DNA from 3 places in the Streptomyces sp. NPDC051921 genome. Region 3 is predicted to be linked to each of the others. Evidence: riboswitches for the same ligand, from Rfam matches in the RefSeq annotation. Region 3 holds a riboswitch; each other region holds the start of a gene.
What was found. A riboswitch is a leader RNA that binds a small molecule or an ion and turns the genes downstream of it on or off. The one in region 3 is predicted to bind thiamine pyrophosphate.

Region 1: another riboswitch for thiamine pyrophosphate. It lies ahead of thiO (glycine oxidase ThiO); the one in region 3 lies ahead of AB0M16_RS31115 (thiamine ABC transporter substrate-binding protein).
Region 2: another riboswitch for thiamine pyrophosphate. It lies ahead of thiC (phosphomethylpyrimidine synthase ThiC); the one in region 3 lies ahead of AB0M16_RS31115 (thiamine ABC transporter substrate-binding protein).

The regions. Positions count from the first base shown of each region.
Region 1 covers NZ_JBFAXU010000022.1:80,759-84,868, forward strand. Annotated here, with positions in the region: gene thiE (thiamine phosphate synthase) at 107-757, opposite strand; gene AB0M16_RS26880 (Rv2175c family DNA-binding protein) at 853-1,218, opposite strand; gene AB0M16_RS26885 (FAD-dependent oxidoreductase) at 1,261-2,454, opposite strand; TPP riboswitch at 2,645-2,756, shown strand; gene thiO (glycine oxidase ThiO) at 2,754-3,917, shown strand; gene thiS (sulfur carrier protein ThiS) at 3,914-4,110, shown strand, end outside.
Region 2 covers NZ_JBFAXU010000013.1:209,534-213,643, reverse strand. Annotated here, with positions in the region: gene AB0M16_RS19410 (SsgA family sporulation/cell division regulator) at 1-410, shown strand, start outside; gene AB0M16_RS19405 (YibE/F family protein) at 441-1,835, opposite strand; TPP riboswitch at 1,908-2,054, shown strand; gene thiC (phosphomethylpyrimidine synthase ThiC) at 2,049-3,845, shown strand; gene AB0M16_RS19395 (hypothetical protein) at 3,961-4,110, opposite strand, start outside.
Region 3 covers NZ_JBFAXU010000028.1:105,831-109,940, forward strand. Annotated here, with positions in the region: gene AB0M16_RS31110 (iron ABC transporter permease) at 1-1,283, opposite strand, end outside; gene AB0M16_RS31115 (thiamine ABC transporter substrate-binding protein) at 1,352-2,446, opposite strand; TPP riboswitch at 2,528-2,638, opposite strand; gene rlmN (23S rRNA (adenine(2503)-C(2))-methyltransferase RlmN) at 2,668-3,774, opposite strand; gene AB0M16_RS31125 (hypothetical protein) at 4,029-4,110, opposite strand, start outside.

The sequences.
Region 1 (4,110 bases), on a different contig from region 3:
CCGCGCCGGGACGATCTTCGGGGCTCGCCGTGCGGTCCGCAGGACGCGTCAGACGATCTTCGGACCGGCGCGGGGTTCCCCGGGCCGCCTCCTGTCGCTGCGGTGCTCAGACGAGGCGCTCGCGGACCCGCTTGGCGAGGGAGGCCGTGGCGGCGGCCGGGTCGTCGGCCTCGGTGATCGCGCGGACGACGACGATCCGGCGGGCGCCCGCGTCCAGGACCTCGTCCAGGTTGGTCTCGTCGATGCCGCCGATGGCGAACCAGGGCCGGTCCTGGGCCAGGCCGGCCGCGTAGCGCACGAGGTCGAGGCCGGGCGCGTACCGCCCCGGCTTCGTGGGGGTGGGCCAGCAGGGGCCCGTGCAGAAGTAGTCCACGCCCGGCTCGGAGGCGGCCGCGGCCGCCTCCTCCTCGGCGTGGCAGGACCGCCCGATGAGCACGTCGTCGCCGAGGATCGCGCGGGCGGCCGGCACGGGCAGGTCGCCCTGGCCGAGGTGGAGCACGTCGGAGCCGATGGCGTGGGCGACGTCGGCCCGGTCGTTCACCGCGAGGAGCTTGCCGTGGCGGCGGCAGGCCTCGGCGAGGACGGCCAGGTGCTCCAGCTCCTCGCCGGCCTCCATGCCCTTGTCGCGGAGCTGCACGATGTCCACGCCGGAGGAGAGGACGGCGTCGAGGAAGGCGGGCAGGTCGCCCTGCCGCTTCCGGGCGTCGGTGCACAGATAGAGCCGGGCGTCGGCGAGCTGTGCGCGAGGCGTGGACATGATCGTTCCCCCCTGGTGGGTGGTGCCGGTGCCGGGCGGCCACGAGGGCCGGCCCGGCACCCGCGGGTGCTGTGGGACTGCTCGGCGAGCGTGCGTCAGACGGCGAGCGCCTGGGCGCGGCGCTTCACCTCCGTGCCGCGATTCTCGCCGAGGGCCTGCGCGGGGGTGCCGGGCAGGGTCGGGTCCGGAGTGAAGAGCCACTCCAGCATCTCTTCGTCGCTGAAGCCGTCGTCCCGCAGCAGGGTCAGGGTCCCGGCGAGGCCCTTGACCACCTTGTCGCCCTGGATGAAGGCGGCAGGCACCTGCAGCACCTTGCGCTCACCGCGGCGGACGGCGATGAGCTGGCCCTCCTTGACCAGCTGCCGCACGCGCGTCACCTCGACGTCGAGCATTTCCGCGATGTCGGGGAGGTAGAGCCAGGCGGGGACGAGAGCATCGGTCTTTGCGTCAATCTCGGTCACGTGACAAGCGTGCCATCCCGGACTGACAGTCGGTAGTCGGGCCTACCGGACTGCCGCCTTCAGGGGGACGGAGGGGTCGGCGGCCTTCGCCGGATCGAGTGGCGCGGCCTGCTCGATCAGCTTGCGCCCCTGGGCGAGGTCGCGGGGGCGGCCGACGGCGAGCAGGGCGATGAGCGCGTCCTCGCGCAGCCACAGCACCGTCCAGGCCTCGTCGGCCGGGTCGCCGCGCCACAGCAGGGTGTCGGCGGCGCCGTGGTGGCCCGCGTACTGGACGAAGCGGCCGAACTGCTCGGACCAGAAGTAGGGCACCGGGTCGTAGGGCGCGGCGGCCGCCCCGAGGATGTCGGCGGCGACGGTGCGGGGGCCCTGGAGGGCGTTGTCCCAGTGGTGGACGAGGAGCCGCTCGCCGTAGCGGGCGGAGGGAAAGGAGGCGCAGTCGCCGACGGCGTAGACGTCGGGCAGCGAGGTGCGCAGGCGGTCGTCGGCGGTGAGCGCGCCGCTCGGGTCGAGGGCGGCGCCGGAGCGCTCCAGCCAGCCGGTGGCGGGGCGGGCGCCGATGCCGACGACGACGGCGTCGGCGGGCAGCTCGCGCGGCGCGCCGGTGGCGCCGAAGTCCGTGGAGTCGGCGGTGAGGACCACCCTGCCCTCCTCGACGTGCTCCACGCGCGCGTGGAGCCGGAGTTCGGCGCCGCTCTCGGCGTACCAGGCGCCCATGGGGGCGGTGACCTCGGCGGGCAGGGCGCCGGCGAGGGGGCGGTCGGCGGCCTCGACGACGGTGACGGCGCAGCCTGCCTGGCGGGCGGCGGTGGCGAACTCGGCGCCGATCCAGCCGGCGCCGACGACGACGATGTCGTGGCGGCTCTCCAGGACGGGCTTGAGCCGGGCGGCGTCGTCGAGGGTGCGCAGCAGGTGGACACCGGGGACGCCCTCGCTGCCGGGCAGGGTGAGCGGGTGGGCGCCGGTCGCGACGACGAGCGTGTCGTAAGGGACGGGGCCGGTCTCCGTGTCGACCTCGTGGTCGGCGGCGCGCAGGCCGGTGACCTCGACGCCGAGGCGGAGTTCGACGTCGAGGGCCTCGAAGTCGACGTCGAAGGCGGAGTCCTCGGCCTTGCCGAGGAGGACGGCCTTGGAGAGCGGCGGGCGGTCGTAGGGCTGGTGGGGCTCGGCGCCGATGAGGGTGACGGGGCCGGCGAAGCCCTGCTCGCGCAGGGCGACGGCGGTCTGGACGCCCGCCATCCCGGCGCCCACGATCACGACGTGCCGTCCGGCCGGGCGCGGCGCCCGCCGCTCGTCCGCCGGTGCCTGCTGCTGCTCGCTCACTGTGTCCGCCTCCGCTCGCTCACCCGACCACCTTACGCATCTGACGGACCGTCAGGAAGGGAGGGGCCCTGTGGCGCTCGGTCGACGGCGGTTAGTCTGGCCGCCGTAAAGCACTCGCGGGAGCCCGGACGACCGGGCTGAGAGGGAGGCTGGCCGGCCTCCGACCGTACGAACCTGATCCGGGTCATGCCGGCGAAGGGAGGGGCTGGACGCCCATGTCGCGTACACGCACCACGTCTGACGTCCTCGTCATCGGGGGCGGCATCATCGGCCTGGTCACGGCCTGGCGGGCCGCGCAACGCGGACTGCGCACCGCCGTGGCCGACCCCGAACCGGGCGGCGGGGCCGCCCGGGTGGCGGCGGGGATGCTCGCCGCCGTCACCGAACTCCACTACGGCGAGGAGACCCTGCTCGGGCTCAATCTCGAGTCCGCCCGACGCTACCCCGGCTTCGTCGACGAGCTCGCCGAGGCCACCGGTCATGACGTGGGCTACCGCGCCTGCGGCACCCTCGCCGTCGCGCTCGACGCCGACGACCGGGCCCACCTGCGGGAGCTGCACGCCCTGCAGACCCGCTGCGGGCTGTCCTCGGAGTGGCTGAACGGCCGCGAGTGCCGCCGTCTGGAGCCCATGCTGGCCCCGGGCGTCCGGGGCGGACTGCGCGTGGACGGAGACCACCAGGTCGACCCGCGCCGGCTCGCCGACGCGCTGGTGACGGCCTGCGAGCGGGCCGGCGTGGTCTTCCACCGGGCCCTGACGGAGCGCCTGACGGTGGAGCGGGACCGGGCCCGGGGCGCCTCCCTGGCCGACGGCACCGCGCTCGACGCCGAGCAGGTGGTCCTGGCCGCGGGCAGCCTGAGCGGCCGGCTCGACGGCGTACCGGCGGAGGTCCTGCCGCCCGTGCGGCCGGTGAAGGGTCAGGTGCTGCGCCTGCGGGTGCCGCCCGCCTACGCCCCGTTCCTCTCCCGGACCGTCCGCGCGGTCGTCCGCGGCAGCCACGTCTACCTCGTGCCGCGCGAGAACGGCGAACTGGTCGTCGGCGCCACCAGCGAGGAGCTCGGCTGGGACACCACCGTCACCGCCGGCGGGGTGTACGAGCTGCTGCGCGACGCGCACGAGCTGGTGCCCGGCATCACCGAGCTGCCGCTCACCGAGACCCGCGCCGGGCTGCGGCCCGGCTCACCCGACAACGCGCCGCTGCTGGGCCCCAGCGCCCTGCCCGGGCTGCACCTGGCCACCGGCCACTACCGCAACGGGGTCCTGCTGACCCCCGTCACCGGCGACGTCATGGCGGACGCGCTGACCTCCGGCACGCTGCCCGACGAGGCACGCGCCTTCACCGCCCGCCGCTTCTCCCCCGCGCACCTGGAGCACGCATGAACGCGCCCCTGAACGAGTCCCCGAACGCCACCGCGCACGCGTCCGTGCGCGGCTCCGTGACCGTGTCCGTCAACGGTGAGGCCCGCACCCTCACCGGCCCCGTCTCCCTCGCCGCACTCGTGGCGACCCTCACCGCGGCGCCCTCCGGGGTGGCCGCCGCCCTCAACGAGACGGTGGTCCCGCGCGGCGAGTG
Region 2 (4,110 bases), on a different contig from region 3:
TCCTGATGAGCTTCCTCGTCTCCGAGGAGCTCTCCTTCAGGATCCCGGTGGAACTGCGATACGAGACCCGCGATCCCTATGCGGTGCGGATGACCTTCCACCTCCCCGGAGACGCCCCGGTGACCTGGGCGTTCGGGCGGGAGCTGCTGCTCGACGGGATCAACCGTCCCAGCGGCGACGGTGACGTCCACATCGCCCCGACCGACCCCGAGGGGCTGTCCGACGTGATGATCCGGCTTCAGGTCGGGGGCGACCGCGCCCTGTTCCGGGCGAGCGCGCCGCCGCTGGTCGCCTTCCTCGACCGTACGGACAAGCTCGTCCCGCTCGGTCAGGAACAGACACTGGGCGACTTCGAGGACAGCCTGGAGGCAGCGCTCGGACGCATCCTGGCGGAGGAGAACGCCGGCTGAGCCCGCGTCACCCGCTCGCTCGACCGCGCGTCACTTGGCCCGTCGGCGGCGTCCGCCCCTGCTCGGGCGCTGCTGCCCGGCCTCCGGCCGGTCGGCCGAGACCACCAGCGCCGCGAGACCGGTGGTGACCGGCACCGAGGCGACCAGACCGATCGAGCCGATCAGCGTGCGGACGATCTCCTCCGCGACGAGTTCGCTGTTGGCCACCGTCCCCACGCTGCTCTGCGCGATCGAGAAGAGCAGCATCAGCGGAAGCGCCGCACCGGCGTACGCGAGGACCAGGGTGTTCACCACCGAGGCGATGTGGTCGCGGCCGATCCGGATGCCGGCCCGGTAGAGCGCCCGCGGCCCCATCGTCGGATCGGCCTGGTGCAGCTCCCACACCGCCGAGGTCTGGGTGACGGTCACGTCGTCGAGCACACCGAGCGAACCGATGATGACTCCGGCGAGCAGCAGACCGGACATGTCGATCCCCGGAAAGAGTCCGTGGATGAGACCGGTGTTGTCGTCGGTGTTGCCGCTGAGTGCGGCCCAGCCGATGAAGAACGAGCCGAGCAGCCCGATCAACAGCAGCGACACCAGCGTGCCGAGCACGGCCACCGACGTGCGGGCCGAGAGTCCGTGACACAGGTAGAGCGCGATCAGCATGATCGCGCTCGCGCCGACGATGGCGACCACCAGCGGATTCGATCCCTGGATGATCGCCGGCAGGATGAAGAAGGACAGCACGAGGAAGCTCGCGGCGAGCGCGATCAGCGCCATCACGCCGCGCATCCGGCCGACGACGACGACCGCCAGCGCGAAGATGCCCGCGAGCACGAAGAGCGGCACCTTCCGGTCCACGTCGGTGACCGAGTACTGCAGGTCGCGCGGGGCGTCGGGGGCGTACGCGACCACCACGCCCTGCCCCTCGTGCAGCTGCCTCGGCGCGTCCGGCTGCACGATCTCGGTGAAGGTACGGCCCTTCTCCGGCCCGCTGGTGACCATGACGGTCGCCTTCGCGCACTGCCCCTGCTGCCCGTTGACCGCCTCGCGACCCTCCGGGGTGGAGGTGTCGCCGGTCGGCGGCACCTGGGCGGCGTTCACGTCCTTGCAGTCGATGTGCGCGACGGCGGTGACCTTGCCCTGCTCGGTCTGGCGGTCGAAGCCGACGCCCGTCCGCTGGTGCGCCGGGGTGCTGCCCGGCCACAGCACCAGCAGCCCGACGGCCACAGCGGTCGCGAAGGGGATGAGGACCGCGGCGATGACCTTCCGCAGATGCCGGGAGACCGGCGCCGCGGGCCCGTGGCTGTGCGCGTGACCGTGTCCGTGGCCGCCGCCCCCGCTCCCGTGGCCCGGGCCGCCGGGCCCGTCCCCGTGGCCCTGACCAGGCCCGTGGGCATGCCCGTGGTCGTGCGGTTCGTGGGGCTGATGCGTCGAAGTCACCGACCGATCATCGCAAGAACAGTCGGGGGCCCACTGTTCAGCACGGCCGACATGACGCTAGCGTGGTGGCACCTTTGCACACGCGGGAGCTCGGAGCACCGGGCTGAGAGGGCGCTGATCACCGTACACACGTACTGACGTACGTACGGGAGGAGGCTGCGCCGACCGCCGAACCTGTTACCGGGTAATGCCGGCGTAGGGAGATTCGGTCTCATGACCATTCAGGATGCACGCACGCCTGCCTCCGACCAGACGGACGGCCGGAACGGCCAGGGCGAGCGCACGCCGGGCTGGCACAAGGGATACGTCGAGGGCTCCCGCCCCGACCTCCGGGTGCCCGTCCGTCAGGTGCACCTCACCAACGGCAAGGACGTGACGCTGTACGACACGTCCGGCCCGTACACCGACCCCACCATCGACACCGACGTCCGGCGTGGCCTGCCGCCCCTGCGCGAGAACTGGATCATCGCGCGTGGCGACACGGAGGAGTACCCGGGCCGTCCCGTCCGCCCCGAGGACGACGGCATCAAGCACACCTCGCCGCGCGGCGGTGGGCTGAGGAACCTCGACGCGGTGTTCCCGGGCCGCCCGCGGCTGCCCCGTCGTGGCCGCGACGGCCAGGCCGTCACGCAGCTCGCGTACGCCCGGCGTGGCGAGATCACGCCGGAGATGGAGTACGTCGCGATCCGCGAGAACGTCTCCCCCGAGGTCGTGCGGGAGGAGATCGCGGCCGGCCGCGCCGTGCTCCCGGCCAACGTCAACCACCCCGAGATCGAGCCGATGATCATCGGCAAGCGGTTCCTGGTGAAGGTCAACGCCAACATCGGCAACTCCGCGGTCACCTCCTCCATCGAGGAGGAGGTGGAGAAGATGACCTGGGCGACCAAGTGGGGCGCCGACACGGTCATGGACCTCTCCACCGGCCGCAACATCCACACCACCCGCGAGTGGGTGCTCCGCAACTCCCCCGTGCCGATCGGCACCGTGCCGCTCTACCAGGCCCTGGAGAAGGTCGACGGCAAGGCGGAGGAGCTGACCTGGGAGATCTACAAGGACACGGTCATCGAGCAGGCCGAGCAGGGCGTCGACTACATGACGGTGCACGCCGGCGTGCTGCTGCCGTACGTGCCGCTGACCGCCCGCCGCAAGACCGGCATCGTCTCGCGCGGCGGCTCGATCATGGCCGCCTGGTGCCTCGCGCACCACAAGGAGAACTTCCTCTACACGAACTTCGAGGAGCTCTGCGAGATCCTCGCGGCGTACGACGTCACGTACTCGCTCGGCGACGGCCTGCGGCCCGGCTCGATCGCGGACGCCAACGACGCGGCGCAGTTCGCCGAGCTGAAGACCCTCGGCGAGCTCAACACGATCGCCAAGCGCCACAACGTGCAGACGATGATCGAGGGCCCGGGCCACGTCCCGATGCACAAGATCAAGGAGAACATCGACCTCCAGCAGGAGATCTGCGAGGAGGCGCCGTTCTACACGCTCGGCCCGCTGACCACGGACGTCGCCCCGGCGTACGACCACATCACCTCGGGCATCGGCGCGGCGATGATCGCCTGGTGGGGCACGGCGATGCTCTGCTACGTCACGCCCAAGGAGCACCTGGGCCTGCCGAACAAGGACGACGTCAAGACCGGCGTGATCACCTACAAGATCGCGGCCCACGCGGCGGACCTGGCCAAGGGCCACCCGGGCGCGCAGGAGTGGGACGACGCGCTGTCCGACGCGCGGTTCGAGTTCCGCTGGGAGGACCAGTTCAACCTGGCGATGGACCCGGACACGGCTCGTGAGTTCCACGACGAGACGCTGCCGGCGGAGCCCGCGAAGACGGCCCACTTCTGCTCGATGTGCGGCCCGAAGTTCTGCTCGATGAAGATCTCGCAGGACATCCGCCGCGAGCACGGCGGTGACCTGAAGGCGGACGAGATCGAGGCGGGCATGGCCGCGAAGTCGGCCGAGTTCGCCGCGTCCGGCAACCGGGTCTACCTGCCGATGGCCGACTGACCCCGGTCCGCTGAGCGGCAACGGCCGCCTGCCGACCGGCACCGGCCCGCTGACCGGCACCGGCCCGCGACCCTCGGGGGAGTCGCGGGCCGGTGCCCTCGGGGGAGTCCGGCGGTCACTCGGGCCTGGGCTCGGGCTTCCCGAAGTCCGGGCCCGTGAAGTCGGGGCGCGTGTACTCCGGGCCCGTGAAGTCCGGGCTGGTGAAGTCGGGGCTCGTGTAGGTCGGGCGTGGCGCCGGAGCGCCCTCGTTGGGGCTGGTGAAGTC
Region 3 (4,110 bases):
ACGGCCCGCAGCACGGGCAGCATGGTCCGTACGACGAAGGGCACGCCGACCAGGGCCTGGGCGAGGGGGACGAGGATCCAGCTGGCGCGCAGGTCGAGCGGCGGCTCGTCGAGGGTGATGAGGAAGCCGAAGCCGACGGTGACGGCGGAGACCCCGAGCGGCAGCATCAGCAGCCCGTCGAAGCCGCGGACCAGCCGCCCGGCCCGCCGTGTGAGGGCCGCTGCGGCGAGGCCGCCGATGACGACGGCGACGGCGGTCGCGACGAGCGCGTACTGCAGCGAGTTGACGATGGTGTCGGTCATGGGCACGAGGAAGGTGCCGTTCTCGTCGACGTGCTGCAGCGCCCGGTAGTAGTCGAGGCCGTAGCCGGTGGGGGTGGCGAGGGAGCGTTCGACGAGGACGCCGAGCGGGGCGAGGATCAGCAGGCCGACGGAGAGCAGGACCGCGCCGAGCAGCAGCCACTGTCCGGCGCCGCGCGGCCGGGCCGCGGTCCGCTCCGGCGGGACGAGCCTCAGCGCCGTCTCCCGGCGCCGCACCATCCGCGCGTGCACGGCGAGGACCACGCCGACGGCGACGAACTGCACCATCGTGAGCACGGAGGCGGTGGACAGCTGGAGCCGGTCCGCGGTCTGCCGGTAGATCTCGGTCTCCAGGGTGGAGTACGCGGGGCCGCCGAGGATCTGCACGATGCCGAAGGAGCTGGCGGTGAACAGGAACACCATGAGCGCGGCGGCCGCGACGGCCGGGCCGAGCGCGGGCAGCGTCACCGTTCGCCAGGCCCGCCACCGGGAGGCGCCGAGCACCCGCGCGGCCTCCTCCTGGCGCGGGTCGAGCTGGGACCACAGGCCGCCGACGGTGCGCACGACGACGGCGTAGTTGAAGAAGACGTGGGCGATGAGGATGGCCCACACCGTGGTGTCGAGCCGCACGCCCCACCACTCGTCGAGCAGGCCCCGCCGCCCGACCAGCGCGAGGAACGCCGTGCCGACCATGACCGTGGGCAGCACGAACGGCACGGTGACGACCGCCCGCAGGATGCGCTTCCCGGGGAAGTCGAGCCGGGCGAAGACGTACGCGCCGGGCAACGCCACCAGCAGGGTGAGTGCCGTGGACGCGAGCGCCTGCCACAGCGTGAACCACAGGACGTCGAGGATCTCCGGCCGGGCCAGCGTGTCGCCGAAGCGGCCGAGCTCCCAGTGGCCGTCCGGCCTGAGCCCGCGCTCGACGATCGAGACGACGGGCCAGGCGAAGAAGACGGCGAAGAAGGCGACCGGCAGCACCATGAGGGCCAACCGCGCCGCCGTCCCCCGGCGGTCCGCTCGGACGGGGACCGCCGGGAGGCCTTCCCGGCCTACTTCAGGACGAGCGAGGTCCACTGCTCGATCCACTGGTCGCGGTTCTGGGCGATCTTCTCGGGCGCCATGGTCTCCGGCTTGTCGATCACCACGCCGTGCTTGGTGAACAGCTCGGGGAGGGAGGCGTCGTTGGCCACCGGGTTGACGAACATCTGCAGCGGCATGTCGTCCTGGAACTTCTTGGAGATCAGGAAGTCGATCAGCGCCTTGCCGCCCTCGGGGTTCTTCGCCCCGTTCAGGAGGCCGGCGAACTCGGTCTGCCGGAAGCAGGTGCCGGTGGAGACGCCGGTGGGGGCCACCTTCGGCTGCGGCTGGGCGTAGAGCACCTCGACCGGCGGGGAGGAGGCGTACGAGACGACGAGCGGGCGGTCGCCCTTGGCCTGCTTGCCGCCGGCGGAGCCGGAGAACTCCTGGTTGTAGGCGAGCTCCCAGCTGTCGACGGTCTTCACACCGTTGGCCTTGAGCTTCTTCCAGTAGTCCTGCCACCCGGCGTCGCCGTACTTCGCGGCCGTACCGAGCAGGAAGCCGAGGCCCGGGGAGGAGCGCTCGGGGTTCTCGACGACGAGGAGGTCCTTGTACGCGGGCTTGGCCAGGTCGTCGAAGGTCTGCGGCGGGGCCAGCTTCTTGTCGGTGAAGTACTGCTTGTCGTAGTTGACGCAGATGTCTCCGGTGTCGATCGGGGTGACCCGGTGCTCCTTGTCCAGCTGCAGCGCGGCCGGCACCCGGTCCAGGCCCTTGGCCTCGTACGGAGTGAAGATGCCGTTGTCGAGGGCCCGGGACAGCAGGGTGTTGTCGACGCCGAAGAAGACGTCGCCCTGCGGGGAGCCCTTGGTGAGGATCTCCTTGTTGACGGCCTCGCCGGCGTCGCCGCTCTTGAGCACCTTGACCGTGAAGCCGGTCTGCTTGGTGAACTCCGCCAGCACCTCCTTGGAGGCGTTGAAGGAGTCGTGGCTGACCAGGGTCACGGTCTTGGGCGCGGGCTCGCCGCTCTTGCCGGCCGATCCCCTGGCGCCTTCGGTGCCGCACGCGGCGAGGGTGGTGACGCCGAGCGCCGCGACGAGCGCGGCGGCGGCGGCCTTCTTGGTGTTCACGTGTTCTTCCTCCTGGGTGTGACCAGGAAGAGACGCGGCCCTGCCCGCGTCCGGGCGGCGGACGCGGGCAGGGCGCAACAGCTCGAGTTACGACCGAACTTCCTACCCAGAATGACCTGGGCGAGGTTCAGAGGGTCTGCGGTCTGACGGTCACCGCACTCTCAGCGCTGTGGCGCTCCCCTGTCGGAATATGCAGATGTGTTCGAGCTCAGAGTACAAGGTCAGCGTTCGGCGGCGGCCAGCTGTCCACAGGCACCGTCGATCTCCTGACCGCGGGTGTCGCGGACGGTGACGGGAACACCGTGGGAGGCGATGGCCTCGATGAACGCCTTCTCGTCCTCGGGGCGGGACGCGGTCCACTTGGATCCGGGCGTCGGGTTCAGCGGGATCAGGTTGACGTGCACCCGCTTGCCCTTGAGCAGGCGGCCGAGGAGGTCGCCGCGCCAGGCCTGGTCGTTGATGTCCCGGATCAGGGCGTACTCGATGGAGATCCGGCGGCCGGACTTCTCCGCGTACTCCCAGGCCGCGTCGAGGACCTCGCGGACCTTCCAGCGCGTGTTCACGGGGACGAGCGTGTCGCGCAGCTCGTCGTCGGGCGCGTGCAGCGAGACGGCGAGCCGGCACTTGAAGCCCTCGTCGGCGAACCGCAGCATGGCCGGCACCAGACCGACGGTGGAGACGGTGATGCCGCGCTGCGACAGACCGATCCCGTCCGGCTCGGGGTCCGTCAGCCGCCGGATGGCGCCGACGACCCGCTTGTAGTTGGCGAGCGGCTCGCCCATCCCCATGAAGACGATGTTCGAGAGCCGCGCCGGGCCCCCGGGCACCTCGCCGTCGCGCAGCGCGCGCATGCCGTCGACGATCTGGTGGACGATCTCGGCGGTCGACAGGTTCCGGTCGAGCCCGGCCTGCCCGGTGGCGCAGAACGGACAGTTCATTCCGCAGCCCGCCTGCGAGGAGATGCACATGGTCACCCGGTCCGGGTAGCGCATGAGCACCGACTCCACGAGGGTGCCGTCGTGCAGCCGCCACAGCGTCTTGCGGGTGGTGTCGTCGTCACAGGAGACGTGCCGCACCACCGACATCAGATCGGGCAGCAGTTCCCCCGCGAGCTTCTCGCGCGAGGCGGCCGGGATGTCGGTCCACTCGGCCGGGTCGTGCGCGTACCGCGCGAAGTAGTGCGTGGACAGCTGCTTGGCGCGAAACGGCTTCTCGCCGATCGCGGCGACCGCCTCCTTGCGCTCTGCGGGCGTGAGGTCGGCGAGGTGCCGCGGGGGCTGCTTGGCTCCGCGCGGGGCGACGAAAGTGAGTTCTCCGGGCTTGGGCATGGTGCTACCAGTGTCGCAGACGGCGGCCGGTTACCCGGTCCGCGAGCCTTCGGAGGCCGGGCGGACGGGCGGACGGGGACGCCCCGGAAGCGGGGGCGACCGGTCCTGAGACCCGTGTGCGCCCCCGCGCGGGGTGCCGGCGGTGGCCGCCGGCACCCCGGTCAGCGGCGGCCGTGAACAGGGTCACCCCCGCCGGCGCCCGGCCGTCGGTGCCAGTGAGCAGGCCTGCCGGCCGGCCCCCCGGCGGTGGCGGCTCAGTACTCGTCGCCGCAGCCCAACGCCGTCTCCTGGCCGTACTGGTTCGTGCGCTGCACGCAGGCGTGGATCCGGTAGCCG